Regions from separate parts of the Comamonas resistens genome, predicted to be linked through region 2. Evidence: riboswitches for the same ligand, from Rfam matches in the RefSeq annotation. Region 2 holds a riboswitch; the other holds the start of a gene.
What was found. Region 2 has a riboswitch for cobalamin ahead of QMY55_RS08180 (nitrite reductase). Riboswitches for the same ligand answer to the same signal wherever they lie in the genome.
Positions count from the first base shown of each region.

Region 1: another riboswitch for cobalamin. It lies ahead of QMY55_RS13555 (TonB-dependent receptor); the one in region 2 lies ahead of QMY55_RS08180 (nitrite reductase).

Region 1 covers NZ_CP125947.1:2,901,037-2,905,740, forward strand. Annotated here, with positions in the region: gene QMY55_RS13550 (NADP-dependent isocitrate dehydrogenase) at 1-1,106, opposite strand, end outside; cobalamin riboswitch at 1,447-1,691, shown strand; gene QMY55_RS13555 (TonB-dependent receptor) at 1,842-3,953, shown strand; gene QMY55_RS13560 (ABC transporter substrate-binding protein) at 4,166-4,704, shown strand, end outside.
Region 2 covers NZ_CP125947.1:1,763,220-1,767,923, forward strand. Annotated here, with positions in the region: gene cobJ (precorrin-3B C(17)-methyltransferase) at 1-225, opposite strand, end outside; gene cobI (precorrin-2 C(20)-methyltransferase) at 236-976, opposite strand; gene QMY55_RS08175 (precorrin-8X methylmutase) at 985-1,614, opposite strand; gene QMY55_RS08180 (nitrite reductase) at 1,598-2,869, opposite strand; cobalamin riboswitch at 3,072-3,310, opposite strand; gene QMY55_RS08185 (YbaN family protein) at 3,434-3,868, opposite strand; gene QMY55_RS08190 (enoyl-CoA hydratase/isomerase family protein) at 4,093-4,704, shown strand, end outside.

The DNA of each region.
Region 1 (4,704 bases), 1.1 Mb from region 2:
TCGGCCGCCCACATCTTGCCGCCCACGCGAATCATGGCAGGCATGGAGGCATCGACGATCACGTCGTTGGGCGAATGGAAGTTGGTGATGCCCTTGGCGGAATCGACCATGGCCAGACGCGGACGATCTTCCTGGCACTTGTGCAGGTCACGGATGATCTCTTCGCGCTGCGATGCGGGCAGGGTTTCAATCTTTTCGTACAGATTGGCCATGCCGTTGTTCACGTTCACGCCCAGCTGATCGAACAGCTTGCCGTGCTTCTCGAAAGCTTCCTTGTAGAAAATCTTCACGCAGTGGCCGAACACGATGGGGTGAGACACCTTCATCATCGTGGCCTTGACGTGCAGCGAGAACAGGATGCCGGACTCTTTGCAGTCTTCGATCTCCTTTTCATAGAAGGCGCACAGGGCTTTCTTGCTCATGAACATGGAGTCGATGACTTCACCGTCCAGCAGCTTGACCTTTTCCTTGAGCACGATGGTCTTGCCGGACTTGGTTTCCAGCACCATCTTCACGTCACGGGCCTTGTCCAGGGTCATGGACTTTTCGCCGTGGTAGAAGTCGCCCTCGCTCATGTGCGACACATGGGTCTGCGACCACTGCTTCCACTCACCCATGGAGTGAGGGTGCTTCTTGGCGTAGTTCTTGACGGCGGCAGGGGCGCGGCGGTCGGAGTTGCCTTCGCGCAGCACGGGGTTCACGGCAGAGCCCAGGCACTTGCTGTAGCGCGCCTTGATGTCCTTTTCTTCGTCTGTCGTGGGGTTCTCGGGGAAGTTGGGAATCTTGTAGCCCTTGAACTGCAGCTCCTTGATGGCAGCAGTCAGCTGGCCCACGGATGCCGAGATATTGGGCAGCTTGATGATGTTGGCTTCGGGAGTCAGCGTCAGCTTGCCCAGCTCGGCCAGGTTGTTGGGAGCGCGCTGCTCTTCGGTCAGGAAGTCGGGGAACTCGCCCAGAATGCGGCCGGCCAACGAGATGTCGCTGGTTTCCACATTGATGCCGGCAGGAGCCGCAAATGCGCGGATCACGGGCAGGAAGGCACTGGTGGCCAGACGAGGTGCCTCGTCCGTCAAGGTGTAGATGATGGTGGGTTGCTGCGTACTCATCTCTTGTCTCAGGTAATGAAAAGGTGGGGCGTGCCTTGGGCCTTCATCCCGAGCTTGCGCAATGGGGCCTGACACAGCAGGAAGCATTGCTATTTTTTTGCAATGCGTTCCCACGATACAAAATTCTAAGCGCAACCGGTGCAAATTTTTTAAGTCTTGTACAAGACCTAGGGTTTTACATTCACTTTGCCACCCGGTTTTCATTGGGAAATCGGCCAATATCCTTCATTTTCCAACATGTAAAAAATACCGCACTTGATTTGCAAGCAGCTTCACGCTTGCGCACTGCAATATAATTTCGCAATTCGAAAAGCAGGTCTTTGCGTCTTCTGGCAAGACTTGCGTTTCGAAAGCAACAGGTGCCCGAATTCCATTCGGGTTAAACGGGAACAGGGTGCAAAGCCCTGGCTGCCCCCGCAACGGTAAGCAGATCAAACTGTTTCAAGGCTCGCGTCTGACGCGCGGGCCAGTCACTGGTGTTCTACGTGGCCTCATCGACGAGGTGCGCGGCAGCACCGGGAAGGCGAAACAGCATGCCTCGCGCAATCTGCCAGCCCGGATACCGGCCTGTTGAGCGCTGCGCCGCGCGGGCCTTGGCCCAAGGGCCAGCATGTGCAACGACCGCCTGCGGGGTGCAGCGTGATGGCAACAAGCTGATCGCAGGCGCTTTGCAGCGCGGTGCGCCCCAGCATGAAATCGTCACAAGCAAGCAGGCCGGTCAGCTCTCGCTGAACCATGAAATATCTTGTCCTGCCTGCCGTGATGATCGGCCTGGCACCTGCAGCACTGGCTATTGCCGCAGAAACCCGCGCCGAAGAACGAACCGGCCTTCCCCCGGCGCAGCTGCCCACAGTACAGGTCACCGATACCGCCGAAGGTGGCCTCGGTCTGTCTCTGCCCAGCACCTCGGGCAGCCGTACCGGCATTGCCACCCGTGACCTGCCAGCCAGCCTGGAGCATGTGAGCGAGCAGACCTGGCAGGAGCGCGGTGACAGCCGCATGGCCGACATCATCGGGCGTACCGTGGGCATGACACCTTTGTCCCCCACCAGCTACAGCAGCCTGTCCTTTGGTTCGCGCGGCTTCACCGGCACCAACTCGGTCGGCATTGCCGAAGACGGCGTACGCCTGGGCGTGGCGTCCAGCACCACCCCCTACCCTGCCAACAGCTGGGGCTACGAGCGCGTGGAAGTGCTGCGCGGCCCTGCCTCCATCGTCTACGGCACGGGCACCGTGGGCGCGACCGCCAATATCGTGCGCAAACAGCCCACGCGTGAGAGCGTGCGTGAAGTTCTGCTCGGTACCGGATCGCACGGCAGCGCCAAGCTGGGTCTGGGCGCAGGCGGCGCCCTGAGCGACACGCTGAGCTACCGCCTCGATGCCTACGGCCACTACACCCGGGGTGAACATGACATGGCGCGCGCCAGCGGCGGCAAGCTGATGAGCACGCTGCGCTGGCAGCCCACGGCGGCCCTGCGCATGGAGCTGCTGGCCGATGTCAGTGACGAAAAACCTGCACACTACTTCGGCACGCCCACCGTGAACGGCGCCATCGTGCCCGAGCTTCTGGGGCGCAACTTCAACACCGCCGACAGCGATATCCGCATCAAGGACAAGCGTGTCCGTGCCCGCGCCCAGTACCAGATCAATGACTGGGTCAGCGTGAGCAACGAGCTCTATCGCTTCAAGGCCGACCGCTACTGGCGCAATATTGAGGCGTACCAATATCTGCCAGCAACGCAGCAGCTGAGGCTGGGCGATTACCTGGAGCTCTCACATGACCTGGAGCAGACCGGCAACCGCCTGGAAACCGCCGTCAACGCAGGCGCTCACAAGCTGGTTTTGGGATGGGAGGTCAACAGGGCCAAATTCAACTTTGCCCGCAACGACTATGCCGGCAGCGACCTCATCGGCGTGAACAGCCCTTCGCTCACCTACTGGCCTAATTCATCGCCCTTGCTGCCCAGCTTCACCACGGCGGCCACTACCCACGACTTCTACGCCGAAGACGCATGGTCGCTCGGCGATCGCTGGCTGCTGCTGGCCGGCATTCGCCGCGACATGACGGACTTTGACCGCAAGGATCTGACAGGGCCTAATTCTTTCGGCAAAAACCTGGGCGGCACGGCATGGCGTCTGGGCCTGACGCACAGGCTCAACGCGCAAACCAGCCTCTACGGCCAGATCTCGCAAGGCCATGACCCCGTCACCAATGTGCTGACGCTGAATCTCGCCAACAAAGACTTCAAGCTGACCACCGCCCGCCAGGTGGAAGTGGGGCTGAAACAGCAGTTTGCCCAGGGTCAGGGCGAGTGGACGGTCGCTGCCTACCGCATTGAGAAAGATGACATTGTCACCACCGACCTCATCACCAAGCTGCAGTATCAAGGTGGCAGGCAGCACTCTCAGGGTCTGGAGCTGAGCGGCGTTCTTCGCCTTTCCCCCAACTGGCGTCTGGAGGGCAACTACGCCTTGGTCAGTGCCCAATACGATGAACTCGTCAAGAGCGGTGTCGATCTCAGCGGCAAACGCCCGTCGAACGTGCCGCGCCAGACCGCCAACCTCTGGGCTCACTACACCGCCGCAAGCGCCATCGGACGCTGGCAGGCATCGCTAGGCGCTCGCACCGTCAGTCAACGCTTTGCAGATGATGCCAATACCGCCAGTTCTGGTGGCTACACCGTCTGGGACGCAGCGCTGAGCTGGAAGCCTCAGCCGCGTGCGACTTATCGCCTGTCGCTGCGCAATCTGAGCGACAAGCTTTACACCTATTCAGCGATCTCCGGCACTCAAGCCTACCCAGGCGAAGGTCGCCGCGTGGATCTGACTGCAGAGTTCACGTTCTGACCGCGGCTGTCGCAACCATAGCGATTTGATATCAGGAGCTGCTACCGCATGTTGTTCCTTGCATTGACCCTTGTTTAACAATGAAAAACTGTTGCTGCAAGCGTAGAACGCTCTCCTATCTGAAGCACTCCACGGTTGCAGTGCTGGCATGTCTGGCACTGCAGGCCTGCACCGACCATCAAAGCCCGACAGCAAGCCCATCTGCAGGCGGCATGGCCAGAGCGCCCATCACGGTGGAGGTCTGCGGCCAGAGCGTGGTCTATGACAAGGTACCGCAGCGCGCCGTCACCCATGGCATCAACATCACCGAGATGTTTCTGGCCCTGGGCCTGCAGGACCGCTGGGCGGGCTACGGAGGCCTGCGCGACATCAAGCGTCTGCCCGCAGAAATGCGACCGCTGCTGGCCCATGTGCCCGACCTGTCCAACCAGGGCATGAACCTGGAGACGCTGCTCAATGTTCAGCCCGACTTTGTCTTCAGCGGCTGGGCCTATGGCTTTCGCCCCGGGCAGATCACGCCCGCCAGTCTCAAGGAGATGGGCATTGCCAGCTATGTGCTCACAGAATCCTGCATACGCCAGGTTCAGCGCGAAAAGGTATCGCTGGAAGACACCTTCAACGACCTGCTCAACCTGGGCCGCATCTTCGATATCGAAGCCAGGGCAGAAAAGCTGGTGCAGACCCAGCGCCAGCAGCTGCAGCAGATTCAGGATGCGCTCAAAGACGTTGACTACAGGCCCAAGGTGTTTGT
Region 2 (4,704 bases):
TTCGGCTGCGACGTTCAAGGCGGCTCTTGCGCGGTCAAGCTCCTCGCGGTTGTCGCTGGCATGCAGGCGCAGATGGGCCAGGCCCGACAGGCGTTCAACGTAGGGGAAATAGCCAAAGGCATCCGTGGCCTCGGCAATGGATTTTTTGACCTGCTCCGTCAGCAAGTCCGCATGGCCCGGGCCAAGGCCAACCACGCAAAGCTGGCCTGTGATTGCATTTGGCATGGGATGCTGCTCACATGTCATTGGCAGGGCGGCGACCTTGGCCGTGCACGATCACGATGGCGAAATACGGGCAGCGTTCGGGCGCGTTGCACAGCGGCATGACTTGCTGGTCGCTCATCGTGCCGTTGATGACCAGCCAGGCCTGGTCCAGCTTGCCTTGTTCGGTCAGCAGCGTGCGAATGCGATTCAGGTGACGGCCCACCTTCATGATGACCAGCGCGTCGGAGCGCGCCATATGTTCGCGCAGCGGTGCATCGGCCAAGGTTGCGGGCAGCACGCTCATGACATCGTCGCCCCAGGTCATGGGGATGCCTGTGGCGTGCCAGCAGCCCACCATGCCTGGAATGCCGGCCAATACCTCGACCTGGGCAATGCCCGCTTGCTGCAGGCGCACGTAAAGATGCATGAAAGAGCCGTAAAAAAACGGATCTCCCTCGCAGAGCACAACCACTTCCTGGTCCTGCGCCAGCTCTGTCAGCCGGGACTGCCAGTCCAGATAGAAGTCCGAGAGCTGGGCGATATAACGAGGATCGTCATGCGGGATCTCCGTGGTCAACGGATACTCCATCGGGTATTCGGTGACCTGTGCATGCAGCATGCCGTTGACCAATTGTCTGGCCTTGCCCGGATGGCCACGCTTGCGAAAGTAAGCCACGTGGCGCGCATTGCGCAGCAGTCGATCGGCTTTCACGCTCATCATCTCTGGGTCGCCAGGGCCAAGGCCCACGCATACGATTTTTCCGCGATTCATCACTGACCTCACTCTATGGGCGTGGCCAGCGCATTGACGGCCGCCACGGTGATGGCCGATCCACCCAGGCGGCCCTCGACAATGGCAAAGGGAATCTGCGCCCACTCGCGCAAGGCAGCCTTGGATTCCGCTGCACCCACAAAGCCCACAGGGCAGCCGATGATGGCGGCGGGGCGGGGGCAGTCAGGATCTGCCAGCATGTTCAGCAAATGAAACAGGGCAGTGGGGGCATTGCCGATGGCGACCACTGCGCCTTCCAGCCGGCCGCGCCACAGCTCCAGGGCTGCAGCGCTGCGCGTATTGCCCATGGTCAGGGCCAGCTCGGGAGTGCGTGCATCCTGCAGCGTGCAGATGATGGGGTTGTTGGCCGGTAGCCGCTTGCGGGTGATGCCTTCGCTGACCATGCGGGCATCGCAGAGGATGGGGGCACCCGCTTGCAGCGCCGCCTCTGCAGTTACCGCAAAGTCCGGTGAAAAATGAATGTGAGAGGCCAGCTCCACCATGCCTGCGGCATGGATCATCCGGCAGGCCACGCGCTCTTCCAGTGCGCTGAAGCGCGCCAGATCGGCTTCGCGGCGGATGATGCTGAAAGACTGACGGTAAATCTCTTCACCGTGCTTTTCATATTGATAGCTCATGGATCAGTTTTTGTATTCCTGCGGGCTCTGATGGCAGGGCCTCACAGGGGATTTGAATGGTGGGGCTAGCGAGCCGGCCGGGCGGGCCGGCGTTCAGCAGCAACTGACCCGTATTGCCAGTGCTGGCAAAGACGACGGCGGTGGCGTCGCCGGGCAGCGCACAGAGCTTGGGGCAGCCGCTGATGTGCATCTCCGTGCCTTCCCGCGTATGCGGCGCAAGCTGCAGTGCCAGGGTCTGGGCAGGAATCAGTGCCTGTGTGCATCCGGGGCTGCCGGTACAGGCCGAGACGCGGTTGCGGGCATCTGCTGCATCGGTCATCCAGTGGGCAGTGCTCAGTGGCGCCGCTTCGAGTTCGCTGCCTGGCAGCAGCAGGGAGCGCCAGGGCGTAACCCTGATTTCCGTCTTGGCAGGCAGGCAGCCTGCCAGTTGCTGCATTGCCGGTGCGTCGATACGGCCAAGGGGGGCGCCTATGACCCAGTCATGTCCGTGCAGGCCGGGCTTGACGGGGCGCGCGAATGCTTCGGCGCCGGGCGCTGCTGCATATTGTGGAGCGGTTTTGAGCACCGACAGCTCAGGCTGCTGAGTCTTGAGCAACTGATGCAGCCGTGTGGGCGCTGCACCTGCGGCCGACATGCGCTGGCGTGCGAACCAGATGGCGACTTGCAGGGCAGCATCTATCGCTTCCGCGGCAGAGGTATAGCCATATCGCTTGCTGGAATCGCCCAAAGAGAGGGCATAGCCGAGCCCTGCCTGGTCCGGCTGAACCCATAGACGCAGATCTGCCGAGATGCCCCTCAGGCTTTGTGCCGGGTCATCGACCAGCAGGCCAAACTTGCTGGGAAGCGCCGTCATACCTTGCTGTTGCAACGCGCGTGGGCTCAGGTGCTGTGCCACGGCCGCAGAAAGCAGGTCTGCCAATTCGTGGGTCCGATCCCGGACTTGGTAGAAAGGGCTGCAGTGGACGGCAGGGGCCAGGTCGGCATCGACATTGGCAGGTACCAGACCTGCATCGATCAGCCCTGAACGCAGTGCCGTCAGTTGCGCGTCTTCCACTCCGCGCAACTGGACATTGCCCAGGCGGGTCAGCTCCAGCTGTGGGTGGGCATGCGAGAGTGCGAGGCCGGAAAGAATACGCCACTGCGCGGCACTGATGGAGGCGCAATGCGGGCGTATGCGCACAATCCAGCCATCCTGGGCCTGCATGGGCCGCCAGGCGGTTGGGCACCATCCCTGCACCTTGACGGAGTCAGCCATGGCAAGCCGCCGCCGCTATCGCGCAGATGTCGTCGCAAGCGGCGGGCCGCAGTCGCGCCAGCCAGAGAATTCCTCGCACCATGCCAGATCCACAGTCGGTCAGGCCGATACCCGGGCCGGACGATTGATATGTGCAGAGGAAGGAGGTGAGGAGATTGGCGGCGCAGCTGCACCAGCCCATCAAGCCACATGCAATCCCGCTGCGCCTTGTTCACATCAGGCCGGTCTCCGGACTTACAAAGCTCAACTCGGAAGTTGAATTCAGAGACGTCTTCCCGCTTTCGCAGTGACTGTCATTGCACGCAATGACCTGTGTCTGAATATCTTTGATTACCGTTGCGGGTGCAGTGCAGGAATATCGGGCTGGGCCGATCACCTGCTTCTCGTTTCATTTCCTGCCGCGCAAAGCGGCCAGGAAACACCTGTGATCAGCGTGAATCTTAAGCGATAACTTTTCGCGCTGAGTCTTCAGGCCCTTTGAAATTTGCATTGGCTCGGCGGATTGCTCGTTCTGGGGAGGATGTCGGCAGAGAGGATGCGCAGCTTATGGCCCCAGTTTGGGCTTCAGGTTTGGGGTTCGGGCCGCAGCCATAGCCAGATCAGTACGCAGCCCATGATGCTGAGCGTTACGGCCGTCAGCCAGGGCTTGTGAGAGACATAAAGAATCAGTGTGCCGCTCAATAGCATGCTGGCCGTCGCCGTCCATTTCACGCGGCGGCTGACATGTCCGCCCGCATCCCAGTTGCGCAGCAGAGGGCCGAAAATGTGGTGGGCGTAGAGCCAGCGATGCAGCCGGGGTGAACTGCGTACAGCCGCCCAGGCCGCCATGAGGATGAAGACCGTGGTCGGCATGCCGGGCACGACAGCGCCTATCAGCCCCAGCAGCACGCAGATCAGTGCAAAAGCCATCAGCAGATAGCGCACAGGAGCCGAAAGCGGTTTGGGCTCCAGGCTTCCGGTTTGGGCTGATGTGTCGGGCTGGGGCGGGAGATCGGTCATGAAAAGCAGCTGAAAAGCGGCAATGTGGGAGGCAGGGTGGTCTGGGCAAGGTCGCTTCCAGAACGCTTCCCATATTAGCCAGCTCAGGCGCTGGTATGGTTTTTCCCGTTCCCGACAATGGCTGCATTTGTCACGTCCTTGTCCCAGCTGGCGTGGTCGGGCCTCGCATAATCAGTCGTCAGCCCCAGGCCTCTACATGGCCCAAGATTCAAGGAGTAACAACAATGACGACCACCCCGAGCACGGACTCGCCCGAAGTGATTGCCGAAGTGCGCGGCAAGCTGGGCATGATTACGCTCAACCGCCCGCGGGCGCTCAATGCGCTGTCTCTGGGCATGGTGCGGGAACTGCTGGCAACGCTGCTGGCCTGGCAAAAGGACCCGGCAGTGCTGGCCGTGGCCATTCGCGGCAGCAACAAGGATGGCGTGTTTGGCGCATTCTGTGCGGGGGGCGACATCCGCTTTCTGCATGCGGCCGGCAGCAGCGGCAATCCGCAGCTCGAAGACTTCTTCACCGAGGAATATGCGCTCAACCATCTGATTCACACGCTGGGCAAGCCCTATATCGCTTTCATGGACGGCATCGTCATGGGCGGCGGCATGGGCATCAGCCAGGGCGGCTCGCTGCGCCTTGTGACCGAACGTACCAAGATGGCCATGCCCGAGACGGCCATCGGTCTGTTCCCCGATGTGGGCGGCGGCTATTTCCTCTCGCGCTGCCCCGGTGCGGTGGGCGAGTGGCTGGCGCTGACGGGTGACACCATTGGCGCGGGTGATGCCCTGGCCTTTGGCCTGGCCGATGGCTGTATTCCCCTGGATCAGCAGGCTGAGCTGTGG